DNA from 3 places in the Microbulbifer regidiadema genome. Region 2 is predicted to be linked to each of the others. Evidence: predicted binding sites of a transcription regulator. Region 2 holds the regulator's gene; each other region holds the start of a gene.
The links. The regulator LexA, encoded in region 2, represses DNA repair genes until DNA is damaged. The targets are predictions, from matches to a motif close to ACTGTNTNTANANACAGT.
Positions count from the first base shown of each region.

Region 1: recN (DNA repair protein RecN) is a predicted target of LexA. The motif match lies at 7,028-7,045, and genes of this name have one in related genera.
Region 3: ACJJIK_RS06465 (YebG family protein) is a predicted target of LexA. The motif match lies at 5,116-5,133, and genes of this name have one in related genera.

Region 1 covers NZ_CP174297.1:4,252,849-4,263,129, reverse strand. Annotated here, with positions in the region: partial or broken gene ACJJIK_RS18660 (ATP-dependent zinc protease family protein) at 1-182, opposite strand, end outside; gene dapB (4-hydroxy-tetrahydrodipicolinate reductase) at 335-1,150, opposite strand; gene ACJJIK_RS18650 (hypothetical protein) at 1,404-2,027, opposite strand; gene ACJJIK_RS18645 (hypothetical protein) at 2,315-2,764, shown strand; gene dnaJ (molecular chaperone DnaJ) at 2,810-3,934, opposite strand; gene dnaK (molecular chaperone DnaK) at 4,159-6,099, opposite strand; gene grpE (nucleotide exchange factor GrpE) at 6,242-6,862, opposite strand; gene recN (DNA repair protein RecN) at 7,093-8,760, shown strand; gene ACJJIK_RS18620 (1-acyl-sn-glycerol-3-phosphate acyltransferase) at 9,034-9,630, shown strand; gene fur (ferric iron uptake transcriptional regulator) at 9,680-10,090, opposite strand.
Region 2 covers NZ_CP174297.1:413,681-423,961, reverse strand. Annotated here, with positions in the region: gene ACJJIK_RS01785 (CsiV family protein) at 1-707, shown strand, start outside; gene ACJJIK_RS01780 (cold-shock protein) at 1,240-1,455, opposite strand; gene ACJJIK_RS01775 (mechanosensitive ion channel family protein) at 1,755-2,894, opposite strand; gene nagZ (beta-N-acetylhexosaminidase) at 2,949-3,965, opposite strand; gene ACJJIK_RS01765 (TetR/AcrR family transcriptional regulator) at 3,996-4,628, opposite strand; gene ACJJIK_RS01760 (LOG family protein) at 4,927-5,565, opposite strand; gene lexA (transcriptional repressor LexA) at 5,728-6,333, shown strand; gene ACJJIK_RS01750 (hypothetical protein) at 6,426-6,680, opposite strand; gene ACJJIK_RS01745 (DUF6586 family protein) at 6,938-7,429, opposite strand; gene topA (type I DNA topoisomerase) at 7,433-10,120, opposite strand.
Region 3 covers NZ_CP174297.1:1,523,052-1,533,332, forward strand. Annotated here, with positions in the region: gene ACJJIK_RS06435 (alpha/beta hydrolase) at 202-1,257, shown strand; gene ACJJIK_RS06440 (hypothetical protein) at 1,388-1,762, opposite strand; gene ACJJIK_RS06445 (sigma-70 family RNA polymerase sigma factor) at 1,755-2,309, opposite strand; gene ACJJIK_RS06450 (DUF6249 domain-containing protein) at 2,321-3,142, opposite strand; gene ACJJIK_RS06455 (DUF924 family protein) at 3,664-4,272, shown strand; gene ACJJIK_RS06460 (LysE family translocator) at 4,272-4,889, shown strand; gene ACJJIK_RS06465 (YebG family protein) at 5,191-5,490, shown strand; gene ACJJIK_RS06470 (MAPEG family protein) at 5,586-5,981, opposite strand; gene ACJJIK_RS06475 (amidohydrolase family protein) at 6,128-7,429, opposite strand; gene ACJJIK_RS06480 (amidohydrolase) at 7,426-8,838, opposite strand; gene ACJJIK_RS06485 (hybrid sensor histidine kinase/response regulator) at 9,203-10,281, shown strand, end outside.

The DNA of each region.
Region 1 (10,281 bases), 1.1 Mb from region 2:
GGGCGGTTGCGGTGTTGCAGTGGGTGCGCCTCAAAACTGACCCAGGATTCGCCGTCGCGCTTAAAGGTATGGATATTGTAAGCGTGCAAACAGGAGGTCTTGGCCCCAGAGTCCACACGCGCTTTAATCGCCGGGATACCCAGCGCGGGAAATCCACACCACTCCTCACTGCCGACAATCAATTTATTTTCCAAGCAGGCGTCCTCACAGGAAGGTTACAGGGTGGCCGGTCGCGCCGGCCTTTGGCTTTTACACAAAAAATACCGGGTAAATAAAAGTACAAAAAACCGTACAGCGCCCCTGCAGGCGCTGAAGATATTTGCTCGAGGCCGGGTTAATTCAGACCGAGCACATCGCGCATATCGTAGTGGCCGGCGGCCCGGCTGGCGCCGCCCTCCCCCATCAACCACACCGCCGCGCGCACCGCGCCGCGCGCAAAAGAGAGACGGCTGCTGGCGCGGTGACCAATTTCAACGCGCTCGCCCTCCGCCAGAAACATCACCGAGTGTTCGCCCACCACATCGCCGCCGCGCACGGTGGCAAAACCGATAGTCTCGCGATCGCGGGCACCGGTCTGGCCCTCGCGGCCGTAAACCGCCACCTTGTCCAGATCGCGGCCGAGGGTTTCGGCAATCACCTCCCCCATACTCAGCGCCGTGCCGGAAGGTGCGTCCACTTTGTGGCGGTGGTGGGCCTCGACAATCTCGATATCGGCCTCCTCCGCCATCACCCGCGCAGCGGTTTCCAGCAATTTAAAGCACAGGTTTACCCCGGTGGAAAAATTACTGGCGAGACACAGCGGCACCTGGTCCGCACGCGCCAACACTGCGGCTTTTTCCTCGCTATCAAAACCGGTAGTACCGATCACAATGGGAAGGTTTTTCTCCGCACAATAGGCGGCATTTTCCACCGTGGCCTGGGGGGCGGTGAAATCGATCAGCACGTCGAACTCCGCCTGATCGAGGCTATCCACAATAGCCAGACCACTGCGGCCCAGGCCGGAAACTTCGCCGGCATCGGCGCCGACCAAACTGGAGCCCGGCCGCACTACGGCCGCTGAGAGTTCAGCCCTATCGGACAGGGACAGGGCCTCTGCCAACGCCCGCCCCATACGACCACCAAAGCCCGTTACCGCTACCTTCACCGCCATTTCACCACTCCAATCCGAGTCCATAAGATTCCGGATTCTACATCGCCCCCAGTAGCGCGCATAGATATCCAGAGGGGGCAGCGCCGGCCCCCATCTGCGGCAGTAAAGTGGCGCTTGTGTAACGTTTAAACGGAGGGCGACTCTGGTGCAAAAGAATAAGCCGCCAGAGTCCGTCCGCAGAGGTATACCTATTTTTCCACCGGCAAAAGCTGGCTTACACGGTACCTCAGGGGGAAAGCACCTCAAAGCGGCATCACGCTGGACTCCACCAACTCCAACTGATATCCGTTAATTTATGGATACTGCACTTGGCAAAACTCTCGTTGAGGAGCTTTGCCGCTTCCGGGTTTTCCTGAAAGTATTCAATATTCGTGGGGTTTACCTCTTCAAAGGCAAACAGCGAGTAGCACCAGGCATATATAATTTTGTATCCCTTGTCGTAATACTCTCGGGTCAATTTTTTCAGGTTATCGGAAGAGCGGCTAGAGGTCTCCTCCTTCAGATCAACACAGGTAATTTCGCAGTCCAGCAGGTGTTTTCTGGTCTCTGTCGCCGCCTGTTTGTCTCCTGCGAAGTGATCCGCATCCCACATTAATCCATACAGTGCGCCATTATTCTGCGAGGGGTTCAGAATGCTTCCGTGTCGCCCACCGAAGATGGCCACCTTTCGACATCCGCGAGCGTAAAGCGTATTTACCAGGGGAATCCAGCTGGTATTCCCGGTTATTGTTACCGAAGCAAAAACCCCGCGAATCTCTACCCAGGGGCAATCTTCGGATAGGATCGGGTTGCGCGCCATCATATTTTCTTTCAGCTCATAGGGCGTCCTCTCGGAATTATATTGCTCTATGATTTTCGTTTCCTTGGCGGTATACATATTTCTACAATCCTTTGTCAGTCGAGCATTAAAAGTGGGAATGAGCACTGATCTCACAGACTCCAAAGGAGGAAGAAAACGTCCATAGCACTCATACACCAGGCTAATTACCGCCGAAATTAAACCCCCGTTGCAGGGGGCAGGATCTCCCCTAAAAACAAAGCGCCGCGCCCCGTTGGAGCAATTATTAGAAAATGGAATAAAAAATAACTTTAAAATTACCAGGGCGCGAAACAAACGTGGCAGCCACTGCTACGCTTTAGCGGGAGGGTAAATGGAGCGCCAATATGCGACTGATGATCCTGTCCAACCAGCTGCCACATATTCTGGCAGTGGTTATTTCCCTGAGCTTGGCTTTTGGCAGCGCACCGGTTTCCGCCCAACAGCAAGGTGCCAGTGCCGATTTTTGGGAAAAATATGATGATATTACCGACTGGGTGACGCTGCGTTTGCAGCTCACCCCCGCACAGAAAAAGGTGGTAGTCCCCATTCTGCAGCAGAGTTTTGCCGAGAAAAAAGCGGTGCTAAAAAGCCATGGATTACTGGGCGATAACAAGGTGACCCTCAGCCCCAAACTGCGCAGCGAAATAGGCACAGAAATGGCTGTAATTAGCAATCAGAGTCTGGAGAAATTGCGGGAGGTTTTAAGCACAACACAAATGCGCGAAGTGCAGAAAATACAGATGGAATTTATCAGTGAAGTGGCAAATAGACTGCGGGCCCAGCCCAGCCAATAAAACTGGCCTGAAGCGGTTAAGCTTCAGGCCAGCCGGATTTTCGCCCTAAAGCTTCATATCCCCAAAGAAGTTCTTCACCCCTTCAAACCAACCGGTTTGACGCGGTGAATTTTTCTTTTCACTGAGGGTATTGGCGAACTCCTGCAACAAGTCTTTTTGCTTGCCGGACAGGTTTACCGGAGTCTCCACTACAACGCGACACAGCAGGTCGCCGGTTGCACCGCCGCGCACCGGGGTAACGCCTTTGCCGCGCAGGCGGAACAGCTTGCCAGTCTGACTCTCTGCCGGAATCTTCAGCTTCACCTTGCCGTCGAGCGTCGGCACTTCCAGCTCGCCGCCGAGGGCTGCGGAAACAAAACTGATCGGCACTTCGCAGTAGAGGTTTTTGCCATCGCGCTGGAACAGGTCGTGCTCTTTTACCACCACCTGTACATAGAGATCGCCGGCGGGACCGCCGTCCGGTCCGGCCTCACCCTCACCGGACAGGCGAATGCGATCACCGGTATCCACACCGGGCGGAACCTTAACCGACAGAGTCTTGGTTTCCTCTACGCGACCGCGACCGTGGCAGCTGCCACAGGGATCGGAGATAGTGGTACCGCGACCGCGACAGTTGGGGCAGGTTTGCTGTACAGAGAAGAAACCCTGCTGCATGCGCACCTGGCCGGCACCGCCACAGGTGCCACAGGTTTGCGGGGAGGAGCCGGGCTTGGCGCCAGAACCGCTACAGGTACCACAGGACGCCAGGGTCGGAACGCGAATCTTAACCGTGGTGCCGCGCACTGCGTCTTCCAGATCCAGCTCCAGGTCATAGCGCAGATCGGAACCGCGCGCCGGGCCGCCGCGACGGCCACCGCCGCCACCACCGAAGATATCGCCGAACACATCGCCGAAAATATCGGAGAAGCCGCCGAAACCACCGGCGCCACCACCGCCCATCTGGCCTTCCACACCGGCGTGGCCAAACTGGTCATAGGCTGCGCGCTTCTCGGAATCCGACAGGATCTCGTAGGCCTCATTGGCTTCCTTGAACTTGTTTTCCGCTTCCGCATCATCGGGGTTACGGTCCGGGTGAAACTTCATCGCCACCCGGCGGTAGGCTTTCTTCAGCTCTGCATCCGAAGCGCCGCGCTCGACGCCGAGGACTTCGTAATAATCGCGTTTCGACATAAAACTATGTTCTCTGGTCCGGCATCAAGAACGGCCAAACTCTCTCTACTTCTCGGTTTCTAATTAAGCTCCGCGCGCGGAGCGCCAGCAAAGCGGCAGAATGCGGCCACTATTGCTGGGTGCCTGAAACAACACAGGGCGCGGGCCTCTAAAAGTAAGGCGCCGCGCCCCTGAAGTTCTCCAGCGACACCGCAAAAGCCGCCGCCGGAAATGCAAGCGTACGCTTACTTACCTTCTTTTTTGTCGTCCTTAACTTCTTCGAACTCCGCGTCTACTGCGTCGTCACCAGCGGAGGACTGCTGCTCGTCCTGGGCACCAGCGGCACCTTCAGCACCAGCGGCTTGAGCCTGCTCGGCGTACATCTTCTGCGCCAGCGGACCGGAAGCTTCAGTCAGCTTGGTAGTCGCCGCTTCCATAGCCGCCTTGTCGTTGCCTTTAACGGCTTCTTCCGCTTCGCTAACGGCCGCTTCAATCGCCGCTTTCTCTTCAGCGGTGGCTTTGTCGCCCGCTTCTTCCAGAGTCTTCTTGGTGGCAGAAATCAGACCGTCGAGCGTGTTGCGAGTCTGCACCAGCTCTTCGAACTGCTTGTCCGCTTCGGCATTGGCCTCGGCGTCCTGAACCATCTTGTCGATCTCGTCCTCGGACAGACCAGAGGAAGCCTGGATCACGATAGACTGCTCTTTACCCGTGGCCTTGTCCTTCGCGTGTACGTGCAGGATACCGTTGGCATCGATATCGAAGGTTACTTCGATCTGCGGCATGCCGCGCGGTGCCGGCGGGATATCGGCCAGGTCGAAACGACCCAGGGACTTGTTCTGTGCCGCTTGCTTGCGCTCACCCTGAACCACGTGAATGGTCACCGCAGTCTGGTTGTCGTCCGCAGTGGAGAAAACCTGAGACTTCTTGGTGGGGATAGTGGTGTTCTTGTCGATCAGCGGAGTCGCAACGCCACCCATGGTTTCGATACCCAGGGTCAGCGGGGTTACGTCCAGCAGCAGTACGTCTTTAACGTCACCGGACAGTACCGCGCCCTGGATAGCAGCACCCATGGCCACAGCTTCGTCGGGGTTAACGTCTTTGCGCGGCTCTTTGCCGAAGAACTCGGTTACTTTCTGCTGTACCAGCGGCATGCGGGTCTGACCGCCCACCAGGATTACTTCGTCTACGCCGGAAGCGGACAGGTCGGCATCTTGCAGAGCGATTTTTACCGGCTCCAGAGAGCGGATAACCAGCTCTTCTACCAGGCTTTCCAGCTTGGCGCGGGTCAGCTTAACCACCAAGTGCTTGGGACCAGTGGCATCTGCGGTGATGTACGGCAGGTTAACTTCGGTCTGCTGGCTGGAGGACAGCTCAATCTTGGCTTTTTCCGCAGCTTCTTTCAGGCGCTGCATCGCCAGGGGGTCGCCTTTCAGGTCGATGCCCTGGTCTTTCTTGAATTCGTCTGCGAGGTATTCGATCAGGCGCAGGTCGAAGTCTTCACCACCGAGGAAGGTGTCACCGTTGGTGGACAGTACTTCGAACTGCTTCTCGCCGTCTACGTCGGCAATTTCGATAATGGAGATATCGAAGGTACCACCACCCAGATCGTATACCGCTACAGTGCGGTCACCGCCCTGCTTGTCCAGGCCGTAGGCCAGAGCAGCGGCAGTCGGCTCGTTGATAATACGCTTAACGTCCAGGCCCGCGATGCGGCCGGCGTCTTTGGTAGCCTGGCGCTGGGAGTCGTTGAAGTAAGCCGGTACGGTAATTACCGCAGCGTCAACTTTCTCACCGAGGAAATCTTCCGCAGTCTTTTTCATTTTCTTCAGAACTTCGGCAGAGATCTGCGGCGGCGCTTTTTTGTCGCCTTTCACTTCTACCCAAGCGTCGCCGTTGTCAGCGCCAGTGATGGTGTAAGGCACCATCTGAATATCTTTCTGGACAACGTCGTCTTTGAATTTGCGACCGATCAGACGCTTAACCGCAAACAGAGTATTTTGAGGATTGGTCACCGCCTGACGCTTGGCAGACTGACCTACCAGAATTTCGCTATCGTCAGTGAAAGCAACAATAGAGGGGGTAGTGCGATCGCCTTCGGCGTTCTCGATTACACGCGCCTTGTCACCATCCAGTACCGCTACACAGCTGTTAGTGGTACCCAGGTCGATGCCGATAATTTTTCCCATTAGTCAATTCCTCGTTTGGTGCGCGCCGCCAGCTCTGTTCTGTACTCAACGCGCAAATAATTCTTCTGATGTCAGCTATATTGGTGCCGGCCGCAAAAATTCAAGGCCGCTTTACACTTCTGCCACTTTTACACTTTTGCCACTAGAGCGCTTTGCTGACCACCACCATGGCCGGGCGCACCAGGCGACCGTTAAGGCGATAACCTTTCTGAAACACCTCCAGAACCGTGTTCGGCTCTACCTCGCCGTTGGGCACCTGGGTCATAGCCTGGTGCAGTTCCGGGTCGAAGGGCTCACCGGCGGGATCGACCACTTCCACAGAATTTTTCGTCAGGGTTTCAACGAAAGATTTGTGGGTCAGCTCGATACCCTCTACCAGGGCCTTGTTGGCTTCGTCGGCGCTATCGATAGTCGCCAGGGCGCGCTCGAGGTTGTCGACAACCGGCAACAAATCCTGCAACAGTTTCTCTACCGCAAATTTGCGCGCGCGCTCGATATCCTGCTGCGCGCGGCGGCGGGCATTCTGCTCTTCCGCCTGAGCGCGCAGGGCCATATCCTTGTGCGCTGCCAGCTGCTCCTGCAACTTGATAATTTCCTCGTGCAGGGCATCGGCACCTTCGGCCTCACCCTGCAAAGCCTCTTCGGCGAGCTCGCTCTCTATAGAGGAAGGCTCTTCAACCTCTGCTGAAACGCCCTCGTCTGTAGCTGGTGCGTGCTCCGCCCCCTCTTTAATCTGATCTTCTTCGCTGCGCTCTCTGGCCACTGCTTTCTCCGTCGCGTCGACTCTGTCAGTAATGTGAGTTGAGCCCGCCTCGCGGGCACTGGAGGCTATATGGGGACATCCCCGCACAGTTCAAGTGGTTTTTCGCGCAAGCACCCCACCCCGGAGGCAATATGACCCCGCCGCTATAGCTAAGCGCCAGCGAATACTGTATAAATAACCACTAACTGGGCCCGATGCCCGTCGATTAGCAAGGACACAAAGCGACCTCTATGCTGCTGCATCTGTCTATCAGCCAATTCACTCTGGTGGACCAACTGGAGTTGGAATTTGGCCCGGGTACCAGCACCTTGACCGGTGAGACCGGCGCGGGTAAATCCATTACGCTCGACGCCCTCGGCCTGGCACTGGGTGGGCGCGGCAGCGCTGAGCTAGTGCGCACCGGCGCCAATCGCGCCGATATCAGCGCCACCTTCGATATCGGCGCGCACCCCAGCGCCGCCGGCTGGCTCGAATCCCAGGAGCTGGACGCCGGGCAGGAAGTGATTCTGCGCCGCACTATCGGCGCCGACGGCCGCTCCCGCGCCTATATCAACGGCCAACCGGTGACCCTGCTGCAACTGCGCGCCCTGGGCGAACAGCTGATCGATATCCACAGCCAGCACGAACACCAATCCCTGCTAAAAAAGGAAACCCACCTGCGCCTGCTGGATGAATACGCCCAGGCCCAGGAACTGACCGCCGAGACCCGCAGCCGCTTCAAAACCTGGCGGGATCACTACCGCCGCTACCGCAGCCTGGCCGACAGCGCCGAAGAGGCCGAAGCCCGCCGCCACCTGCTGGAATACCAGCTCAAGGAGCTGGAGCAACTGGGTTTGAACGAGGGAGAAATAGAGGCGCTGGAAAGCGAACAGCAACAGCTGGCCAACGCCGGGGAAATTCTCAGCGGCAGCTATCAACTGGCCGCTTTTCTGTCCGGTGGTGAGGGCGATATCGCCGAACAGCTGCACCGCGCCCTGCAACTGCTGTCCTCCATGCCCGGGCAGGCACCGGCGCTGGTGGAAGTGGCGCAGATGCTCGACAGTGCGCGCATCCAAGTGGATGAAGCCGCAGCCACCCTGTCCCGCCATATCGACCGCTTCGAGATGGACCCGGAGCGGCTCTCCGAAGTTGAAGAGCGGCTCAGCGCCATCTACCAGGCGGCGCGCAAACACCGGGTGCAACCGCAGGAGCTGCCGGCACTGCAACAGCAACTTCAGGCGGAGCTGGACGATATCGGCAGCCCCGACGCCCTGGAGCGCCTGGCCGCCAACTGTGAACAGCTGGAAAAACAGTACCGCAAAGTCGCCAGCCAACTCAGTAAACTGCGCGGCAAAGCGGCAACCTCACTGGCGGCGGCGGTCAACAGTCAACTGGCGGACCTGGCCATGCCCCACGCCTGCGTGGAGCTGTCCCTGCAAGAACTGGATACCCCCAACAGCCAGGGGTTGGAGGAAGCGGAAATACTGATTTCCACCAACCCGGGCCAACCGCCGCGCCCCCTGGGCAAGATCGCCTCCGGCGGTGAACTCTCCCGGGTCAGCCTGGCGATCCAGGTAGTCACCGCACAGACCTCGCGCACCCCCACCCTGGTATTCGATGAGGTGGATGTGGGTATCGGCGGGGCCACCGGTGATGTAGTGGGCCGCCTGCTGCGCCAACTGGGAGAGACCCGCGATGGCCGCAGCGGCCAGGTGATCTGTGTCACCCACCTGGCCCAGGTAGCGGCGCGGGCCCACCGCCAATACCTGGTGGAAAAGCACAGTGATGGCGAAAGCGTGTTTGTGGCTCTGCGCGAGCTCACCAACGGCGAGCGCCGCGAAGAGGTAGCGCGCATGCTCGGCGGCGCTCCCACCACCCAGTCCCTGGCCCACGCCGAGGAAATGCTGGGGAGGAGCTAAACTCCAATATTTTTGTGGGGCCGGCCATAGCGCCAGCTCCAAAGCGTTATAACTGCGCCGCATGTCGCAAAAAGGCAAAAATGGCACATTTAGCTAAGCAATCTTGTGCCATAGATCAATAAATAGCTGCCACACAATCCGGTAAATCACCCCTTTCGTCGGATATATGTGCCGATTTAGAACAAACGAACAAATATGACTGTGAGTGGCGGGTAAAGTCACCATATACTGGGTAACCTATTTTTCTATGTATGAGTAGTCCCGGCTGAGGTTATGCAGAGAACAATTTTCAACACCCCCATTGTCACCCCGATCCTGCGCCTGGTTGCGCGGATGCTACTGAAGCTGCACGGCTGGCGCGTCAAAGCTGACGAGCAGTCCCTCAAGCTCAAGCAGTACGTACTGATCGGCGCCCCCCACACCACCAACTGGGATGGCTACTACTTTATCCTCGCCGCGCTCAAGCTGAAGATGACCCCGCAGTGGATGGGCAAAGACAAGCTGTTTACCTTCCCCCTGGGCGTCCCTATGCGCTGGTTCGGCGGTATTGCCGTAGACCGCAGCAAGGCCAACAACCTGGTGGAAGCCACTGCCAGGCAGTTCAAACTGCGCAAAGAACTGATTATCGCCATTCCCCCCGAGGGCACGCGCGGCCTGGCGGAGCGCTGGAAGAGCGGCTTTTACCATATCGCCCGCAGCGCCAAGGTGCCGGTGGTACTGGGCTATATCAACTTTCCCAAGAAGGAAGTGGGCATAGGTCCTATCGCGCAATTTGGGGAAAACCTGGAAGCCGAACTGCTGAAGCTCAAGGAGTTTTACGCGGATAAAATTGGCAAGTTCCCGGAGCTTTACACTCCGCCCTGTCGCTAGTCGCAGCGCGCGTCATTGAAGGGTGCGGTGAACACCGCACCCGCAAGCATTACTTCTCTTTTTCTGTCACATACAGAACCAGGCTGTGGCCGGTCAGCTCATAGCCGTGCTCTTCGGCAATCTGACGCTGTAGCTCCTCAATCTCCTCATTGTGGAACTCGATAACCTTGCCGGTATCGGTGCAGACCATATGATCGTGGTGATCGCCGCGATCCAGCTCAAATACAGAGTGACCGCCATCGAAATTGTGGCGCACTACCAGGCCCGCGCTCTCAAACTGGGTCAACACCCGGTACACCGTGGCTAGGCCCACATCCTCTCCCGCTTCCAGCAACAGCTTGTAGACATCCTCAGCACTCAAGTGCTGCTCGCTAGTGCTCTCAAGCAATTGCAGAATTTTTACTCGCGGCAGAGTGACCTTGAGGCCAGCCTTGCGCAATTCCTGGTTTTCGTTCGACATGTATCAATATTTCCCGGCAGGATTTTAAAAGTGATCCGAAGTTGCCCAAGCTCACAGCTGCCGTTTAGCAAGGATTCCGACCTTGGAGTCCCGTCTGTCAGCGAGTCAACTCTTCGGGTATTATCCCATGCCCTGCGGAGTCAGAGAAACCCCGTACTGCTCACTTAGTGCAGAACGGCGAGGTGGAGGAA
Region 2 (10,281 bases):
AGCCCGCAGGGCTTGAGGGCGTCCCCGGCGAAAATGTTGAAACGCGACAAGCCCCCAAACCCGCCGCCGCAAACCTGCTCCTGAGGCCGGTACCGACACTACTCAATAACAAGGCTGCAGCGATTTCCCGCGCCGGGGATAAAATCCTGTTTCACCGGGCTTGGCGCCAGGTGCTGAAAACCAAGAGAAATTCTCCCGCCATCCTGATTGATGGCGGCAGCCAGTTCAGCGGCCACAGCCAGCTTGAGGGGTTTATCACCTTGAGCGTTGCCCGCTATTTACATATCAGCACAAATCTATGGCTCAACGATTTTTATACCCAACCCGGGGAGCAAAGTATTCTCCTCCCTCAGCGCCCGCAAAATAAAGTGGAAAGACCACTGCAAATCTCTACAGATAACTACAGCGCTGGTGGGGATACCTATCCGCAAAATAACGGCTTTGATATTGAAGCTAATCAGGGTTCCATTCATAGCCGCGAGCCTCTCACCCTGAGTGAACCCGAATTTATAAAAGAAGCACCGCTATATGTTGCGCACGCAGCGAGATTACAACATGAGCGACGCCTGCGCAGCGGGCAACTGCATTATATAGACCACCCCGCGTTTGGTATTCTTATTGAGGTGCGCACCGTCGCCAAACCCAAAGAAGATTCATCAAATATCGACACCCCGGCCAATGAGCTTTCAAAAAATAGTGGCGCATAAAATTAACCCACCGAAGTAACCAAAAAATAAAGCCCCGCTCAGCACTGCGGGGCTTTATTTTAGATAGCACCAATACACAACCCCACCCCAAAGACTTTAATTCCAGACAAATTAATTCCAACATTCTTTTACAAAAGACGCCGTCGCTTTTTAATTTAATTGATTTACTTTCATTTAACCCATAGACATAAAACAAGCAAATACCGCCAATAACCAATAAAACCCAAACTAACAGCAACAACTGGGCTCAACAACAATAACAAAAATCAGGTTAGTATTGAGCAGCATATATGCCATCTTATACACATATATATCGGGGGGCTTTGATCCACTATAGCGGCAGAGCCAAAAATGCTATCGCAGTATCAATCTGGGCGAGCAAGCCGCTTATTGCCAAGCTCACGAATGCAGGGCCAGAAAACAAAAAAGCGGATCACAGGGATCCGCTTTTTAGAGGCGCTGACAGGGCCGGCATCAATTAATGCCGCAAAACCCTACACGACAACAGTTCTTTCAACGAGCGATCAGTAAATCACTCACAGGGAACAACATCTTCCGCCAGCAGTCCTTTGTCACCTTGTTGCATTTCGAACTCTACCGCCTGCCCCTCATTAAGGGTTTTGTAACCCTCGCCGCGAATGCTGCGATAGTGAACGAAAATATCTTCAGTTCCTTCTCCACAGGTGATGAAGCCATAACCCCGTGCGTTATTAAACCACTTCACTGTACCTGTAACGCGATCACTCATTGAGAAAACCTCATTATTGTTATTGCGCCTACCTCAACCACCTCACTGCTTAATTCGGCAAGAAGGGCAAACGCCACCCCATTGTTAACAAACTGCTCCATGCAGAATGCTATCTTGCTTAATCCGATGAGCAAACACTCAAAGGACGTACCCTGATTCTTAGATAAAACAGCGCCAGTGTCTAGTTTTCTCTGTGAAATAAATACTACGTTTTTACCAATATGCGTAATTAACCGTCAAAATCTACAAAAGCGCTCATTTGTAAACTAATCATTTGTACCTTATCGCACTCCCATTCCTCAACTGTCTAACGCGGCTTCTCGCGTTATCGCCGGTATATCGGCAATATGTAATGTCGAAGTCGGGAATGCACAGGATGCTCCATATCCTTCGATTATCTTAAGAATCGTTAATAGAACATCTTGCTTTATTTCGTGATAGCGTACCCAATCGGTAGTGCGGGTAAAAGTGTATATAAAGAAGTCCAGAGATGAGGCGGCAAAACTATTAAAGTTAACGATAAGCGTACGATTGGAATCAATTTCCGGATGCTCCTGTAACATAGTTTTAACATCGGCCACAATTGCCGCCATATGATGGGCATCCTCATAGCGAATACCGATCGTTTCGAAAATTCTTCGATTGAGCATTCGAGAGGGGTTTTCTACCGAGATCTGGGTAAAGACCCCATTGGGAACATAAACGGGGCGCATATCAAAGGTGCGTATTCTGGTCAGGCGCCAACCGATATCCTCTACGGTGCCCTCGATATCCCGGTCTGGGGAGCGCACCCAATCACCCACCGCAAACGGCCGATCCAGGTAGATCATCAGGCCACCGAAGAAGTTCGCCAGCAGGTCCTTGGCCGCGAAGCCCACCGCCAAGCCGCCAATGCCACCAAAAGCCAAAACGCCGCTAACGCTGTAGCCCAGGAACTGCATGATCACAATTCCCGCCGTGATCAGAATTGAAGCTCTGACCAGCTTGCCGATCGCCCGCACCGTAGTGGCATCCATCGGCTTGCCCATATAGCGCGGATCGCACAAATTATGCTCCACACTGCGGGAGAATCGCCAGGCAAACCAGGCCATCACCAGAATCAGGCCGATTTCCCGGATCGGTGTCGCCAGAGAGAATATCTCTGCGCCGGTGGCGCTCCCAGCCCGCTGCGCCGCAACACTCAGGCCCAGCAGCCAGACCAACACCTGCCCCGGGGGCGACAGCGCTCCCACCAAAGCATCATCCCAGGGATTAACCGTCTGCTCGGCTTTGATCATCATACGCCGCACAAAGCGGCCAAACAGCCAAGCCGCCACACCAGACACAAGTACAATGAGGAAAACTGACACTATCCAAACCCGGTTCTCACCCAGCCAGGACAACAACACACTCTCAACGGACTCCACTTGACCCCCTCCGCGTTCAATAACAATCAGCAATAGCTGCAATAAGGCCCCATCGAGCGGGGGCCCTACAAATTCAACAATATTTTCTCAGCGCATTATCGAAGCTAACCAGTCTCTGGTTCTATGCCAACGCGCACTCTTTTCAAGATCTGCCCAGGACGATATCACGGGCCTGCCTCTCATAGCCGACAGGCGGTGGCTCGATTCCGGCTTGGGCACAAAGGTTTCCAGGGCTGCCAGGGCCTCAAAGGCACCCACCCGATTGTTACAGACGATTCCCATGTCACAGCCCGCATGCAGGGCGGCAAGAATCCGGTCACCGTAACCACCCGCAGCCCCGGCTCCCTCCATCGACAAGTCGTCGCTGAAAATCACCCCGGTAAAGCCCAGCTGCCCCCGCAATACATCCTGCAACCAATAGCGCGAGAAACCCACCGGCTGGCTATCTATATTCACAAAGCGAATATGAGCCGGCATCACGGCGCTTAATTCTTGGGTGGCAATGCAATCGATAAAGGGCAGCGCATCTGTTGCCATAACCTGTTCCAGGGAGCGCTTGTCCTCAGGCAGCTCTACATGACTGTCCTCGAGTACATGACCATGACCCGGAAAGTGTTTTCCGGTCGTCGCCATGCCCGCCTCATGCATTCCCTGAATAAATGGGCGCGCCAGTGCGGTTAATCGGGCCGGGTTGGGACAGAAGCTGCGGTCGCCAATTACCCGACTGTGGCTGTCGTCCGCATCCAATACCGGCGCAAAGCTGAAGTCCACGCCCACAGCAAGCAACTCCGCCGCCAACAGCCAGCCCACATCTTGCAGCTGCTGGCCACTGGCCGCAGCGCCGAGGGCCTGCATGGAGGGTATGCGGGTAAAATCATCGCGAAACCGCTGCACCCGCCCCCCTTCCTGGTCCACTGCCAATAGGATTTCCGGGCGCACCGCGCGGATCGATCTCACCAGCTGGGTAAGCTGCTGGCGGTCCCGGTAGTTGCGGGCAAAAAAGATAAGCCCACCCACCATGGGGTGTCTGAGCAGCTCGCAATCTTCCTCGCTGAGTTCGAGTCCCTCGATATCCACCATTAGCGGTCCGAGTGATAGTGACATATTACATTCCTTATCGCTTTGGCAGCGCACTCACGGATTGTCCACCTTCAGCATGGCTGAAGCCGCAGGCACCAGGCGTTCAAGAGTCTGGGAAAGCGTACTATCGGCACCGAAGTCTTCCCGCAGGATCGCCTCAATCGCATCGTGGCTCGACAGTGTAAAAATGGTTGCGCCCAACATAAAGTAAAGGCGCCAGTAGAAGGTTTCCGGATCCAGCCCCGGCAGCGCTTCCGCCAACAGGCCGGCAAAACGGCGGTAGCTATCCCCATATCGGGATACGATAAATCGGCGCAGATGCCCCTGGAACTGGGTATAGGCCAACCCCAGCAGGCGCATAAACCGCTGCGGATCTTTCCCCTCCAAGCCCAGGCTTCCCAGGCCAACCCGGTACAGGCACTCGATCAGCTCCTCCACCCCCAGGGACTGCCCCTCGGCAACACGGCGATCCAGCTCTTCCTCCAGCGCATCGGTGAAAGGTGTTAGGAAACGTTCGAATACCGCCTGTATCAATTCCTTTTTGGAGCCAAAATGATAGTTAACTGCGGCCAGATTCACTCCCGCCGTGCTCGTGATCGTTCTCAAAGAGGTTTCAGTAAAACCTCGTTCAGCAAACAGCACTTCCGCTGCATCGAGTATCCGGCTGACCGTATCTGTCTGACTCATAAGTCTCAAACACCATTTAAAACATACGTTTAATCGCCGCCAGAGTAGCACATTCTCACTGCCGCAGAGCCCACTGGATAGGCGCCCCGCAGCCTCAGTCAAAGTGCCGAACGCCCCCAGACCCCCTTAGCGCTAAAGTGTGAGAGCAGTCCAGGTAAAAGTTTGAGCGGGGGTGTTTTTTAGTGCTTTAGAGATCGCAGGCTGGGGGATACCGCAAAAGAAAAGCGACCCGTTGAAGGATCGCAGAGTTGTTCGGGAGTAATTCAGAGCCCCGCTTTAGTTCGGTTTATTTGCGAGCTTATGCTTTCACATGCATATATTTCATAATTAGAGCCGCAGCCTCCTCCACACTATCGACAAGATGGAAGAGGTCGAGATCACCGGCATCGATGCAGTTGCGCTCTAAAACGGTATCTACCAGCCAGTCGTAGAGCCCACTCCAGTAGCGCTTACCCACCAATACAATCGGGAAGCGCCGCACTTTCTGGGTTTGTACCAGGGTGAGTGCTTCAAACAGCTCATCCAGCGTGCCGTACCCGCCGGGGAGCCCGACAAATCCGAGCGCGTGCTTTACAAATATAAACTTGCGCACAAAAAAGTAGCGGAAATTCAAACTGATATCTTGATAGGGATTCGCCGCCTGCTCAAAGGGCAGCTCTATATTTAAGCCAATCGACGCGCCCGGCTGGGCAAAGGCACCCCGGTTACAGGCCTCCATCAAACCCGGCCCGCCGCCGGTAATCACCGGTATTCCCTCCGCAGCGAGAAGCTCTCCCAACTTCACGCCCTGCTGGTACTCAGGACTATCCTCTGTAAACCTCGCCCCTCCAAACACAGTTACAGCCCCGCCCAACGCAATCAATCGCTCTATTCCATCGACCAACTCAGACTGAATACGAAGCACCCTCCAAGCTTCCGGCATCTTTGCGTCCAACATTACGTTTCCCCCTTATTGTCAGCTCTTTCAACGTTTTCTGCTTTCCTTACTTTCTCTCTCAATGTAGCAGTTCACAAAGACTAAAAGCTGAGGATTGCGCGAACATTAAATCTGTATATAATTCCAGCAACTGTATATAAATACAGAAAACTAGGTAAAACTATGACCAATCTCACCGCTCGTCAGACTCAGGTTCTCGACCTGATCAAAGCCTACCTGGATGAAACAGGCTACCCGCCAACACGGGCAGAAATCGCCCAGGAACTAGGCTTTCGCTCACCTAATGCCGCTGAGGAACACCTGAAAGCTCTCGCTAGAAAAGGCGCCATTGAGATGGTTGCCGGTGCCTCCCGTGGAATACGTATCCCCGACCATCAATCCGGTCTACCCATTGTGGGACGGGTTGCCGCAGGTCACCCGGTCCTCGCCGCTGAGCATATTGAGGACTACTGCGACATGCCTGCCAGCTTTTTCCACCCACCGGCCGATTACCTGCTGCGGGTGCACGGCATGAGTATGCGCGACGCCGGGATTCTCGATGGGGATTTACTCGCCGTACAAAAAACGGAACAGGTGCGCAACGGACAGATCGTGGTTGCCCGAATTGATGATGAGGTTACTGTGAAGCGTTTTCGCCGCAAGGGTAATCAGGCAACGGTTCAGCTGCTTCCTGAAAATGATGACTTTGAGTTAATTCAGGTCGATATGAGAGATAAGAACTTTGTGATTGAGGGGCTGGCTGTCGGTGTGATTCGCCAAGCACCTTAAGGCGCTCTAAAAACAACAACAGCGGCCACTGGCCGCTGCTGATTTAACCAATAGCACTGACATTAATGCAATGCTGCTATCAGGCATTACTATTAGTGAACGGTGTGATTTACCGGCATCAACTCTTCTTCCTCGAAGTAGCCCACCTCTAGATCGTCCAGATTTTGCACAGCTTCAATACCCGCTTCCAGCATAGCCCGAGCTACAGCAACCTTGTGCTTTTGCAAAAACTGAAGGCTCTCTGCTGAAAAAGAGATGCTCACCAAAGGGTCCTCCTTGTGGCCAGCACGACGCAAGGCTACATCGCCATTAGCCAACTCGATAATCTCAAAAGTTTCGGAGGACATTCGCTTTTCCTTCACGGCACAGTAGTTTGCGCCCAGTGTACCACAGGCTTGCGGGAAGTTTCATTCGCCCCGCTCAAGTCCGAGATGTTCTCAATTAATTTATACTCTGGCCCATTTTTAAGCTGGGACTTAGACAACTGCGCAGCAGTGTCGAACCCCTGCGACAAAAACAGGGGCCGACCTGAAAGCAGTGAAGAATACGGGCCTTAAAGGCCCGCAAAAAGATCAGTGAATTGCCCAGGGGCTTCGGAGATGACTTAACACTCGTCCAGATGGGCCCGCTGCCTCACCACCAGCTCGCTCAGGCAGCGATGCCAGTCGAGCAGCGACTCTTTGCACAGGGGGGCAAATTCTGGCGCGGCGACTTCATTGTGTAGCGGTATTAAATTGACCGGCTGTGACTTTTCCTCGGCAGCCGCAGATATTTTCTGCTGCTCCTGCCAGGCGTGCAGCATATGGGACAGCCAGCTTTGCGGATCGCCCACCAGGCCTGCCAGTTCATTGACCTCAGCACTGGCCCGCCCCTGGACACCCAGCGCATCGATAATCAACTGCGGGGAAGCCGGCTCAAACCCCAGCTGAAGCTGGCTGGCCTGCTCTGCGAGAAAGGCCCGGTAGGCCTTGCACAACTGCATCAATGCCGCTTCCTCCAGCGCATCGCGCTGGAGGGGAATATCCCACGGCTGCTGCAACAGCAACTGGCCCTTGCGCAGAGCCGAAGTCACATGGATGGTGTAGGGGTTACTCATGGCCTACTTCTTTGCCGCTGCTTTTTTAGTCGCAGGCTTCTTGCGCTTGGCAGCCGTGCTCTTGGTCGAGGCCTCTACTTTCCAACTGCCATCGCGGTAAAAAGCACGCCAACCGGTCGCCTTGCCTTCCTCCTCAGATTGAACGTATTGCTCCTGAGTTTTACGACTGAATCGAACCACCGTATCCCGGCCACTATCGTCCTGCGTCGGCGCAGAAAATAGGAAGCTGTATTTTGGATCGATTTCGCTCTGGTGGGGCAGCAACTCTTTGACCAGCGGAGCCCGGGTCTCGCGGTTTTTGGGGAACTGACTGGCAGCCAGGAACAGACCCGAGGCACCATCGCGCAGGATGTAGTGATCCTCCACTTTGATACAGGCCAGCTCCGGCATGGGAACCGGGTCCATTTTCGGTGGTGCCGGCTGTCCATTTTTTAACAGCTTGCGAGTGTTCTTACAGCTCTCATTGGTACAGCCAAAGTACTTGCCAAAGCGGCCCGACTTTAACTGCATATCACTGCCACATTTATCACACTCGATAATCGGACCATCGTACCCTTTAATTTTAAAGGTGCCCTGCTCTATCTCGTAGCCGCTGCAATCCGGGTTATTGCCGCAAATATGTAATTTGCGCTGCTCGTCCAACAAGTAGCTATCCATGGCAGTACCGCACTTGCCACAGCGGCGCTTCTCGCGCAGCAGCCTGGATTCCGCTTCCTCGTCCTTGTCCGCATCGACCGCTTCGTCCCCCGATACCAGGTTCATGGTATTGGTACAGCGCTCTTTGGGCGGCAGTGCGTAACCGGAGCAGCCGAGGAACACCCCGGTGGAACCGGTGCGAATCTGCATATGGCGGCCACACTTGCCGCACTCGATATCGGTATCGGTCGGCGTGTTGCGGCGCATGCCCGCATCGGCAGACTGGGCTTTTTCCAGACGCCCGGAAAAGTCCTGATAAAACTCATCGAGCAGTTGCTTCCAGCCCTTATCGCCATCGGCAACTGCGTCCAGAGATTCCTCCAGGTTTGCAGTAAAGCCGTAATCCATCAGGTTCTTAAAGCTTTCGCTGAGGCGGTCGGTGACAATATCCCCCATTTTCTCGGCGTAAAAACGGCGGTTCTCCAAACGCACATAACCGCGATCCTGGATCGTGGAAATAATGGAGGCGTAGGTGGAGGGGCGGCCGATGCCGCGCTTCTCCAGCTCTTTAACCAGGGCCGCTTCGCTAAAGCGCGCCGGCGGCTTGGTAAAGTGCTGTTTGGGGTCCAGCTGCTGAAGGGACAGTTTATCCCCGACCTTCACATCCGGAAGCAGTAGATCCTCATCCTTTTTGCCGCTCGCTGGAGCGACTTTGAGGAAACCGTCAAATCGAATCACCCGGCCCCGTGCGCGCAACTCAAAGTCACCGGCACTGACCACAATTGAAGAGGAGGTGAACTGGGCTGGGGTCATCTGGCAGGCCACGAACTGCTGCCAAATCAGGTTGTACAGCCTCTCCGCGTCCCGCTCGACACCGGAGAGCATATTCGGGGCGATACGCACATCGGATGGGCGAATCGCTTCGTGCGCTTCTTGAGCGCCCTCTTTGCTGCTGTAGCTGTTAGGGCTTTGCGGCAGATATTTATCGCCGTAATTCTCGCCAATATAATCCCGCGCAGATTCCACTGCCTCTTTACTGAGGTTGGTGGAGTCAGTACGCATATAGGTGATATGACCGGCTTCATACAAACGCTGGGCCAGGGTCATGGTCTTCTTCACGCTGAAGCCGAGACGGTTACTGGCCGCCTGCTGCAAGGTGGAAGTAATAAATGGCGCGCCGGGCTTGGAACTGGTGGGTTTGTCGTCGCGGGCTGAAACGACAAACTCACTGGACTGCAGCTGCTTGGCAGCATTCATCGCCAGCTCTTCGTTGGTGGGGCGGAAAGCCTCACCGGCCTGCTTTTTCACCTCGAGGCGCAACTTGGCCGCCTTTGTCGTTGCGGTGTCGGCAAACAGGGTCCAGTACTCTTCGGGAATAAACGCGCGGATTTCCCGCTCCCGCTCCACCACCAGGCGAACCGCAACGGATTGCACACGCCCCGCAGACAAGCCCCTGGCCACTTTCTCCCACAGGAGTGGGGATACCATATAGCCGACAATCCGATCGAGGAAGCGGCGCGCCTGCTGGGCGTTGACGCGGTTAATATTCAGACGGCCGGGATCTTTAAAAGCCTCCTGAATCGCCGATTTGGTGATTTCGTTAAACACAACCCGGCGGTAGCGGTCGTTATCGCCGCCAATCGCCTCGCGCAAATGCCAGGCAATCGCCTCTCCCTCGCGGTCCAAGTCCGTTGCGAGATAGATGTGATCGGCGCCTTCGGCGAGCCGCTGCAATTCGCTCACCACTTTCTCTTTGCCCGGCAGTATCTCGTAGTGGGCCTGCCACTCCTGATCCGGGTCTATCCCCATACGCTTGATCAGCTGCTCGCGATTTTTCTTGCGCTTGTAAGCCTCTTTCGCCTCGGGGGAAAGCTTGCGTGTTTCCGCCGCACGACGCGCGCGCTCCTTTGCGTCAACCGGTTGTTTATTGCCCCCACCCGTGGGCAAATCGCGAATATGGCCGACACTGGACTTCACAACAAAGTCCTTGCCGAGATATTTATTGATGGTTTTCGCTTTGGCCGGTGATTCGACGATGACCAGTGATTTACCCATAAGCCTTTGATTTCAAATGAAAATTTACTGCTATTGCAAGTCTTGTAAGCCCTCTTATCGGGCTTGTGCTGCGCGAATATATAAGCCTCACATCAAGCGCGGTCAAGCAAAGCTGACAATTTTCCGCTCTCAGTCACCAAAATTGGCACCGGCCAGTCCGC
Region 3 (10,281 bases), 1.1 Mb from region 2:
AAAATAGATTGGAGTCATAAAATAATAAATTGGCAGTTATACCTAGCACTGATGTCCATATATGTCAGTTAAATCATCTTTCCGTTAAAAACACCCTATAACCCAGGCAGACGCAGAAGCCACCACGCCATTCCCGGCCAATAAACTTAATTCTTATTTCAAGTTTTACCGAAAAAATAAAATCTACATGGAGGATAGAAAATGAGAAGCCTGTTGATAGCCCTGCTAATTTGTTTCCCGATAGTGGTCAATGCTTCAGAGTTTGTGCTTGCGGAAAAACTGAAAATCCATTCAAAATTTCTCGGTGAAGATAGAACTATTCTGGTAAAGCTGCCTGAGCAATATCACAAAATCGACAAAAAGTATCCTGTACTCTATATACTCCACGCACAATGGGACATGCTTTCCAGCCTGTCTACGGTCGATTTATTAGAGGGACAAGTACCCAACTTTATTGTGATTGGCGTAGAGGGAATGGGAAAAGAACTGCGCCCAGATCAGGGTAAATCAACCGCTTTCTCAGAGTTTTTAGCCAATGAAGTGGTGCCCTATATCAACCACAACTATAACACCGCAAGTTTTAGTATTTTGTCCGGGCACTCCAATTCAGGCCGCTTCGTTTTGGACTATTGGTTAAATAACAAGGCCCCATTCTCACAGTACTACGCTTTCAGTCCATCATTGGAGGACGGCTATATTACCGGGCGCGTCTCCGATTTAGCGCCGAAAAACCTACAGGCAATGCCCCCACTAACCGTTACCATTGCTAACGAGGGGGAGCATATGCAAACTCCATTCAATCATTTGAAACAGACCCTCACGGACATCTCCGAAACCCCCTTTACTTTCAAAAAGTTCCCGCAGCAATCCCACAGAACAACCAAACACCACTCCATGCAGTTTGCCCTGCAACATACCTTTGAGGGGTGGGAGCCCTCTTACGAACTAAAAATGAGCGGGTATGACAATCTGACAAAACACTATCGAGGCCTGTCTGAAAAGTTTGGTTTCCAAGCGCTGATCCCCACCAATACCCTACAGCGATTGATGGCCCACTATGCGATTTCCAACTCTGAAAATGCCGCCAGCGAACTGGAGCGGCATATTGCCTATACCGTCAAAGAAATCTCAACAGGGGTCGAGGCCACTATCGAGGTAGCGGATTATTTGCTCAATAATGGTCATGCGGAGGCCGGCAAAACCATACTAGAAGAGATGTGTCATCAGACGAAAGAGCATCCCCGCTGCCAGAGCTGACGGGGCTTCGTATAAATTTTCTTGGTGTGAAGTAGGTCGACTAAAGGTTGACGAGGAACTTACCCGCAAGGAGAGAAGGGTGCCCACTCCATCAAACTCCAGGAGTGGGCTCTGATAATAGCGAGATTCGCTAGCGACGTGCGGCGAAAATGCCCCCGGTCATAACCGCCAGGGAGGAGAGAAGCCCAACACCCACCAAGCTGTATAAGCTTATGGATTGCTTGGCCATTTCGGCAACCGCCTCAGTAAACGGGAACTGCCAGGCAACAATTAACAACGCCGCCGCCACGGCAATGTACTGGGAGTAACTGGCTCGACGCTTCGAGCGCTTAGGCTGCACAGGCAGAGCCGCCATTACACGGTCACAAAAGCCATCGTTATCCAAGTGGGGCTCATTGAACTGGAGCTGTTCACTCAGCCAGGCGTCAAATTCCTGGTCGTTGCCCTCTAATGCCATTTCACTCAAGGCATTACCCTTCGTGTTGTGCTGTTCAAAATTAACCATTTACCACCTCCTCACGCCAGGGCTGTAGCAAGCTGCGCAGCTTCGCCCTGGCACGATTGACATGGGATTTTACCGTACCAAGCGGCAATTTCATAATACCTGCCGCTTCCTCATGAGAAAACCCTCTATGCATACACAGATGGATGGCCTGGCGCTGGGCATCGCTCAGGCTATCCATCGCGGCAGTGAGGTCCCGAGCCATTCCCAGCTGGCGGGACTCCTCGATAGTTTCATCGGCCTGGGCCCGGTCTACCGCATCTTGATCCACATCGGGCATATTCTTGCGCTTGTGGCTCATGACGAGATTATAGGCGATACGGTACAGCCAAGTGCTGAAGCGGGCATCCCCCCTGAACGCCGGCAACGCCTTATAGGCCTTAATAAAGGCCTCCTGCGCCATATCGTCTGCCAGACCCTGGTCCCCATCACACAGCTGACGGAGCGAGTATCGCAGCTGTGACTGATAGCGACGAACCAGCTGGGCGTATGCCCGCTGGTCCCCGTCTTCGACGGCTCGTCTGATTAATTCCTCGTCATTGAGGTCCATACTCGCCTGTCCTATACCTGCTTGTTATCAAGCTTCCAGTTCACAAAGCGAGCCACACCGATAAACAGAGGGATCAAGCCGAGACTACCTACTCCAATATCCGCGATAGCCGTGAGGGAGAGGAATATTGCCGCCCCCATGGCCATCAGATTAATACCGCGATCACTGGAGCTACTGGCCCCTCGGTCCTCAAGCAGATCTATCAGTTCCGGGGGCACATCTCTCCCATCGGCGACCATTTGGTTGATATTGTTCATCACCAATTGCTTCTTGCGATAACTCGTGCGTGTCACCAGCCAGACGATAAGTACCGGCATACCAAATACGCAGAGCAGCGCCACTACGGGAACAATGGTGGTGGCTCCAAGCACGCTGGCAGTATCGCCATGATTTGAATCGTTACTGTGCCAGTCGTAATGTTCCCGGTGCCTGCCGCCCAAATCCAGGTCTCCGGAGAGGCTTATCTTGACGTTATTCGGCACCTTATCCAGGGTCTCATCGGTAACCTGGCCGTCAATATCCAGGATGCCCTTGCTTTTCAGCCGCTCAATAATTTCCTGGCTCAGAGGGCCGCCAAATTCCTGCCCCAAATCAACCCTTACCTCGCTTCGCTCACCACCCTCTCCCTCGGATTTGATCGTAAGCACTCCATCTTCGCGCATAATGCGCACACGGGTTTCGGATTCGGCAGCTTCCACTCCGGGCGGCGCAGGGGGCTCGGGAATCAATGAGTCCTCCTCTTGAGCCCAACTACCCGCACTTATGCTGGATGCCACTATGGCAAACCAACAGCAGATGGCTGCCTGGAAAGAAGATTTATTTCTCGCTCTCATTACATACTCTCTAATCATTTTCATTATCAGTGTTGTGAACCGTCGTTGGGGGGTAGTGATTTACATCACCATCATTCGAGCTTTAGAAAAGGGGTAAGCCATTCCACCTCGAGGTGGCTTCTCCTCAGCGATACGCACTGGAGGTAGCCGGTTAACCTCTCGACTCCTATCGGTACACTCACTAAGCCTCTCTAGCATTTGCCGATCAATTTTTTGGGTGAGCTCACGGTGAATCCCATCCTGGGAAATAGTTAGCTCAGAGGCTTTAACCTGCCCCACTTGCAGGACCGCCACTACCAGTGATAAGGCGGCGCAAAATTGTACCCTTTTAGTTGATCTCGCAGTAAACATTGTGATCTCCCTTTTTTCCCTTGTACGCCACTATGACGAGGCGGGGAGCGCACTTGGATGCAGCCGTATAATTTTTTTTACACGAACAATTAGAACCCTCTTCTAATAACACCTCTTAAACTGGAACGATTCAATAAACACTGACGACAGCGCGGAAGGAGAACTTCTATATGACAACCCCTGACGACATCCTTATTTTTTGGTTTGGCACTGCCGGGATTCGCGGCAACACCGTTACACCTGGGAAACAGGACCTGTGGTTTGCCGCCACTTCTGAGGTGGATGCCGATATCAAGACAAGATTTGGGGCGGTTACCGCATCGGCTCTACAGGGAGAATTGGACCACTGGCGGCACACTTTGGCTGGCGAGCTCGCTCTATTACTGGTCTGTGACCAGCTATCCAGAAATATTTATCGGGGTACCCGCCGGGCCTTCGCCGGAGATCCCCAGGCCCTGGCGATTACAGAGGCGCTGATTCAGCGCGGGGAAGCCCCCGGCCTTGGGCTCTACCAGCAGATATTCCTGGGTATGCCGCTGGAGCACAGCGAAGACCCGGAGATCCAGCAACGCTCGGTAGACTACTTCAAACAGTTGCAGCAAACCTTCGCAGGCGACAAAATTGCCGCACCCTATCTCGACACTCACTATCGATACGCCCTCGCCCATCAGGAGGTTATCGAGCGATTTGGGCGCTTCCCTCACCGCAACGCGGCTTTGGGTCGCATTTCCACTCAAGCAGAAACAGAATGGCTGGCTCAAGGGGGCGGCTTTAAATAATGGATTTACTCAGTTGGTTATCTCTCGCGGGGATCTGTGCCCTCGGCGCTATGTCACCGGGACCGAGTCTTCTTATCGTATTGCGCAGCGCCTCCTCAGGCCTGCAACAAGGGCTGGCTAGCGCTATTGCCCACGGAGCCGGGGTGGCGATTTACGCAATCCTCACCGCATTCGGCCTGGCGGTGCTGATCACCAGCTCCCCTGTTCTGTTCAATATTCTACAGTGGGCCGGTGCGGCCATGCTGGTCTACCTGGGCTGGAAAGCCCTCAGTGCGCCCTCGCCTGACGCCAGTGCCGCTGTAGTGCCGCCCCCGCAACAGAGTCTGAAACGCTCTATCGCCCAGGGTTTTGGTGTCGCTTTTTTTAACCCCAAGATTGCGGTGTTCTTTACCGCCCTATTCAGCCAATTTGTCTCGGAACAGCAGGCGCTGACCACCAAGCTGGGTATGGCCGCCCTGGTTTCAGGGGTGGACACCCTGTGGTATTGCATTGTGGCCCTAGCGGTACACGCCAGCCGCAAACGCCAGTTGGTCAGCAGGCATATTGGTCACCGCATCCAGCAGGTGTTTGGTGTCTTGTTGATCGGCCTGGCGGCCCGACTCGTGCTCAGCATCTAGTATCATCGCCTCCCCGGCCTTGTCGCCTTGCGGCATTGTGTATCAGCCCATAAAAAAACAGGCCCGCAAGCGGGCCCGTCAAATGATGTGAAGACAGCCAGTCGCCCCGGGGGGAATGCGACTGGCTGTGTGCTTATTATGACAGCATTCACACTTGCTGGCGGGCCGATCATCGCGCCTGCCACTCTTTTGACCGCATTGCCCCTTTCTTTCTTTGATCGTTGACACTGAATATATATACAGTTACTGTACCCGCATACAAACTAAGTAGAAAGTCTAATAGACGATTGGGAGGCACACGATGGCCGTAGTAGCTGTTTGGAAATGCGATAGAGACGGAGCAATGTTCGACAACAAAAAAGACGCTGAAGAACACGATAAGATGCTGGAGCTCGCAGCTAATATCACTTCGCTGATTGAGCGCCACATCGATAGCATTGATGAGCAGGTGGGCGAAGAGATCGGTCTACTTCTAGCCAAGCGCCGCGATGCTCTGGCAAAAGCCTGTAAAGGAAAGCCCGAAGCCCTGCTTGAAGAAGATGAGGGCATGGAGCAGGAAGGCGAAGACGATCGCGTAACCCCGCTCGCCGCCAACCAGTAAGCATCTGTAGATTTATCCCTGTACTCTTGCCCGGCTTGCCGGGCTTTTTTGCGTGGGGGCTCTCGATGAGCCCCTACTGCCCGCCTCAGCGAGCCTCAAAGCGTGATTAGCGTGTTAACAATGTTAATAAGCGCTAAAACAACAATAACTATCCAGCTGATCAGCGTGCCCCAAAAGCGTCCAAAGTGCATTCCGCCTTTGCCCTGGGTCAATCCATAGGCATGGAATACCCGCGAGATAAAAAAGAGCGCCCCAAAGAGATGCAGCCACAACGCGGGCAAGCCGCCCAGCTCAGCAGCCAATAACAGCAGCAGTGCTATCGGGGTGTACTCGATCGCATTAGCGTGGACTCGCACCCGAATCTCATTGAAACGATCATCACCGGTTCCAATCCCCACCCGCTTGGTGCGACGGAACTGAACCACTCTGGCAGCCAGGTAAATAATCAGAAGTGCGCAAAGGCCGGTGTAGAGTGCTGTGATATTCGCCATGTTTTTATCCTTGTTCTTATCGATCTAGCCGGGGAATATATCCCCGAAAGTCAGTATTTCGCCACACAAATCCTACACAACCCAATGGACCTTTCGGATCAATAGACGGAAAAAGAAAAGCGGGCCTGAAGCCCGCTCTGTGCACTTTAGTGCTTGTAGCCAAATTCATGGCCCTTTGCGGGCTTGAGATGCCTATCTCTCAGACGTGTTGAGCGATTCACCAGGGACTGGTTCTCACCCTCAATCAGGACCTGCTCCGCATAGCTGGTAACCTCCAGCGGGTCACCGCTCCAGATCACGATATCCGCAACGGCGCCGGGCGCCAAAGTCCCCCCCTCAAGATTAAAGATCTCAGCAACATTGCTGCTGATCGCCTTTAGGGCCTCCTCATAGGCCAGACCGTTAGCCACAGCGTTACCCGCCGATTGGCGGGACAGGTAGACATTGTGAGTCGCCGCATAATCGGGCCCACTGATTGCCACTTTTACACCGGCCTTGGTCAGTAGTGCCGCGTTATCCAGGCGCGCCCCCAGGCTTGAAAATGAAGCCGGGATATTGTTGATCGCATCGATAACAACGGGCACTTGAGCCTGTGCCAGCTTATCTGCCACCATCCAACCTTCGGCTGCACCGATAATAACGAGCTTCACCTTGAAGGCTTTAGCCAGATCCAGTACCGCGAGGATATCGCTGGCCCGGTTGGCTGTTACCATCAGGGGCTCTTTACCACTGATCACCGGCTGCAAAGCTTCCAGGTCCGCTAGGCGGTAATCCAGCTCCCGCCACTCGCCCCGGCGAATGGCGGCGCGATGATTGCGGTACTCTTGGGCTTCGCGCAGTGCATTCTCCACCTTGGCATAAGCATTGGCGCGACTGCCACCAGCCAACTCGCCACCGGACTCTCCCAGGTAAGCTTTTTGCGCAACGTTCTTTGCTTCGACGCTGTCAAATTCACCGTTCAATTTGATGGCAAAACTGCGCCCTGCAAATACCTGCTGCGCATCCACAGCGCCGCTATCCCAGGTGCTGATCGCCGGTGACACAACAGCGCTGGTCACGCCACCAGCTCGGTTGAACGGGATCAGGGTGGACTTTGGGTTGTAAGCGGGCAGCGGATTAAAGGCGCTGCCTATGCTGGCGCCGGTCACCTGGTGATCATTGGTGGCACTGGCTGCACTGATCTCTACCAGTCCCAGCTCGGAAATAGGTGCTATCACCCCGGGCGTGACCACTTTGTTGCGCGCATCGATAACCCGATCAGCCGCGACGTCCAGGGAGGGGGCCACCTGTGCAACTTTACCATCCACAACCAGCACATCAGCAGCCTCCAAGCTGCCCTGCCCGGCCAAGGTGTGCACCTTGCCACCCTTGATAAGAATCGTCTCAGCCTGGCCCGCCGCTGACATCAAGCCCAGGGCCAGCGCACAATAAACAGCTATTTTTTTCACAGTCGCTCTCCCTCTGCATCGAGAATTCCCAGCTCGAAATCGGTGTGTGGCTGACGCTTGTTATCCGCGCGATCGAACATCAATTCCCCATCAATAAATACCTGATCTACATGGGTGTAGACACTGAAGGGGCTGCCGGACCAGACGACGATATCCGCCATCTTGCCGCTCTCAAGGCTGCCGGTTTGGTCGGCGATACCCAGGGCCTTAGCCGGGTTTAAAGTCATCCAGACCACCGCATCCTTGGGCTGGATATCGAAACCTGCGCGCTGGCCCGCAGTCATCGCCTTGGCTGTTTCCTCGTGCAGGTGCTGAACCCCCACGCCGGAATCCGAGTGGATCATCGCACAGGCTTTGGCCTGATCCACAATCGCGATATTGGCTTCGGTCATATCGTAGGCTTCGTGTTTAAAGCCCCACCAATCGGCCCACATCGCCGCACAAACATTGTTTTCCGCCAACAGATCGGCAACCTTGTAGGCTTCAACCGCATGGTGGAATGTAGAGATTTTGAAGTCGAACTCCTTGGCGATATCCATCATTACCGCCATTTCCTCACCGCGATAACAGTGGTTGTGAACCAGGATATCGCCATTGAGTACGCCTGCCAGGGTTTCCATTTGCAGATCGCGCTTGGGCTCATCCCCGCCATTTTCGACGTAATCCTCCCACTCCTGCTTGTAAGCACTGGCCTGAATCCAGGCATTCCGATAGCCGGCAACGTTACCCATACGAGTGGAGGGAGAGCTTCCCTTGCCACCGTAAACCCGCTTGGGGTTCTCGCCACAGGCCATTTTCAAGCCATAGGGGGCGCCGGGAAACTTCATATCCTGAACACTGCGACCGGGCACATTCTTCAGCGTGACACTGCGACCGCCAAATAAATTGGCCGAACCCGGCAAAATTTGCAGGGTTGTCACACCACCGGCGAGAGCCAGGGGAAATTGAGGGTCCTGGGTCCAAACTGAGTGCTCAGACCAAACCTGTGCGGTGTTTGGCGAGGTCATCTCATTGCCGTCCTGGCTGGACTCGATTCCTGGAGCCGGATAATCGCCCAGGTGAGAGTGCACATCGATAATACCGGGAGTAACCCACTTGCCTTTGCCATCGATAACCAGGGCATCTGCCGGGGCCTGCAAGCCCGCACCAATCGCCTTGATTTTGCCATTTTCAAACAAGAGGTCCGTATCGTCTCGCTGCTCCCCAGTACCAGTGAGCAGGGTTGCGCCCTGAATCAGTACCGGACGGGACTGAGTTACTGAATAAGTCGAGGGGAAGGCATCCACGCGAGCGAAATCGAGCGATCTCGACTCACTGTCAACAGGCTTCTCACCGCAAGCGGACAACAGTAGCGAGGCACCCAACAGTGCCGCGATACCGCGCCCGAGAAATCGGGTTTGCAGCTGCATAGTCATTTCATCCAATCGTTTTGCATATGGCGGTGAATGCTACCAGTTTGTACAGATAGCGCCACCACTCAAATTGTCACAAACGACCGGTAAAAGACATGCATCTCCCAATCTAAGGGCTTATAGAGCGATTCATATTGCGATATCTTGAGCCGCGCACCGTAGTGGGCCCCTCTACGAGCCAGAGGCGTCGCGGAATCCCCGGGGCCGCAAAAAAGAGAATGGCCAGTCAAGAAAGAATGTCTACACGGTCAAAATACATAGCCCTGCCTATATACTTTTTTACCTCTTCATGGTGGAATTTCTGGCGGAAAAACAGGCAGCCGCAACTCAGGAGGAAAAATAGGTGATCAAGGAAAATAATATGCCCATTTTTCCGCCCTCAGCATCGATAGCCGGCACCGAAGGGCAGGACTCGGCCCAGGTCTATGAAGCCCTGCGCAAAAGTGAGGAGCGCTATCGGGAGCTGGTAGAGCACGCCAACTCGATTATTATGCGCTGTGATCGACACGGTCGTATCACCTCCTTCAACGAATACGCACAACAGTTATTTGGCTATACCGAAGTCGAGATTATTGGCCGGCACTTAATTGGCACCATTGTCTCTGCCAACGAGACAAGTGGCCGGGATCTGCGGCAGTTGATGGACCATGTTTGCCGCTTCCCCGAGGAGCATCGCTACAATATCAACGAGAATGTTACCAAGTGCGGCAAGCGGATATGGATCGCCTGGACCAATAAAATTATTGCGGATGAGAGGGGCAATCCGACGGGGATTCTCAGTATTGGCTCCGATATCACTAAACAGCGATTACTGGAAGAGGAGCTTCGGCAAGCTCAAAAAATGCAAGCTATCGGTGAGCTGGCCGGCGGGATAGCCCATGACTTCAACAATATGATTCACGGGATCAATGGCTATGCGGAGGTTATTCGGCAAATATCCACCGATGCCAGAATTAACGAGTACAGCAACCAGATACTGACGACTGCCCGGCATGCATCAGAACTTACCAAACAGCTACTGACTTTTGCCCGCAAGGGAAATTATCAACTTAAGAACTGCAATACCCACGAAATCATTCGCGATGTGTGCGCGATGCTAACTCGCACTATTGATCGCAAAATCAATATTGAACAACAGCTAGAGGCAAACCGCCCACATATTGTCGGCGATCCCGCGCAACTCAAGAGCGCCCTGTTAAATATCGGGATCAATGCAAAAGACGCCATGCCCTCTGGAGGCTCGCTGAGTTTTGCCAGCGTCAATATCACGATTGAGAAATCGACTTCTATCTCCGACTTCGAACTCCAGCCGGGGCAGTACCTTTTAATTACCATTACCGATAACGGCAGCGGTATGTCTGACGAAGTGCGACGCCGTATTTTTGAGCCATTTTTCACCACCAAGGAAAGTGGCCGCGGCGCGGGCCTGGGACTTGCCGC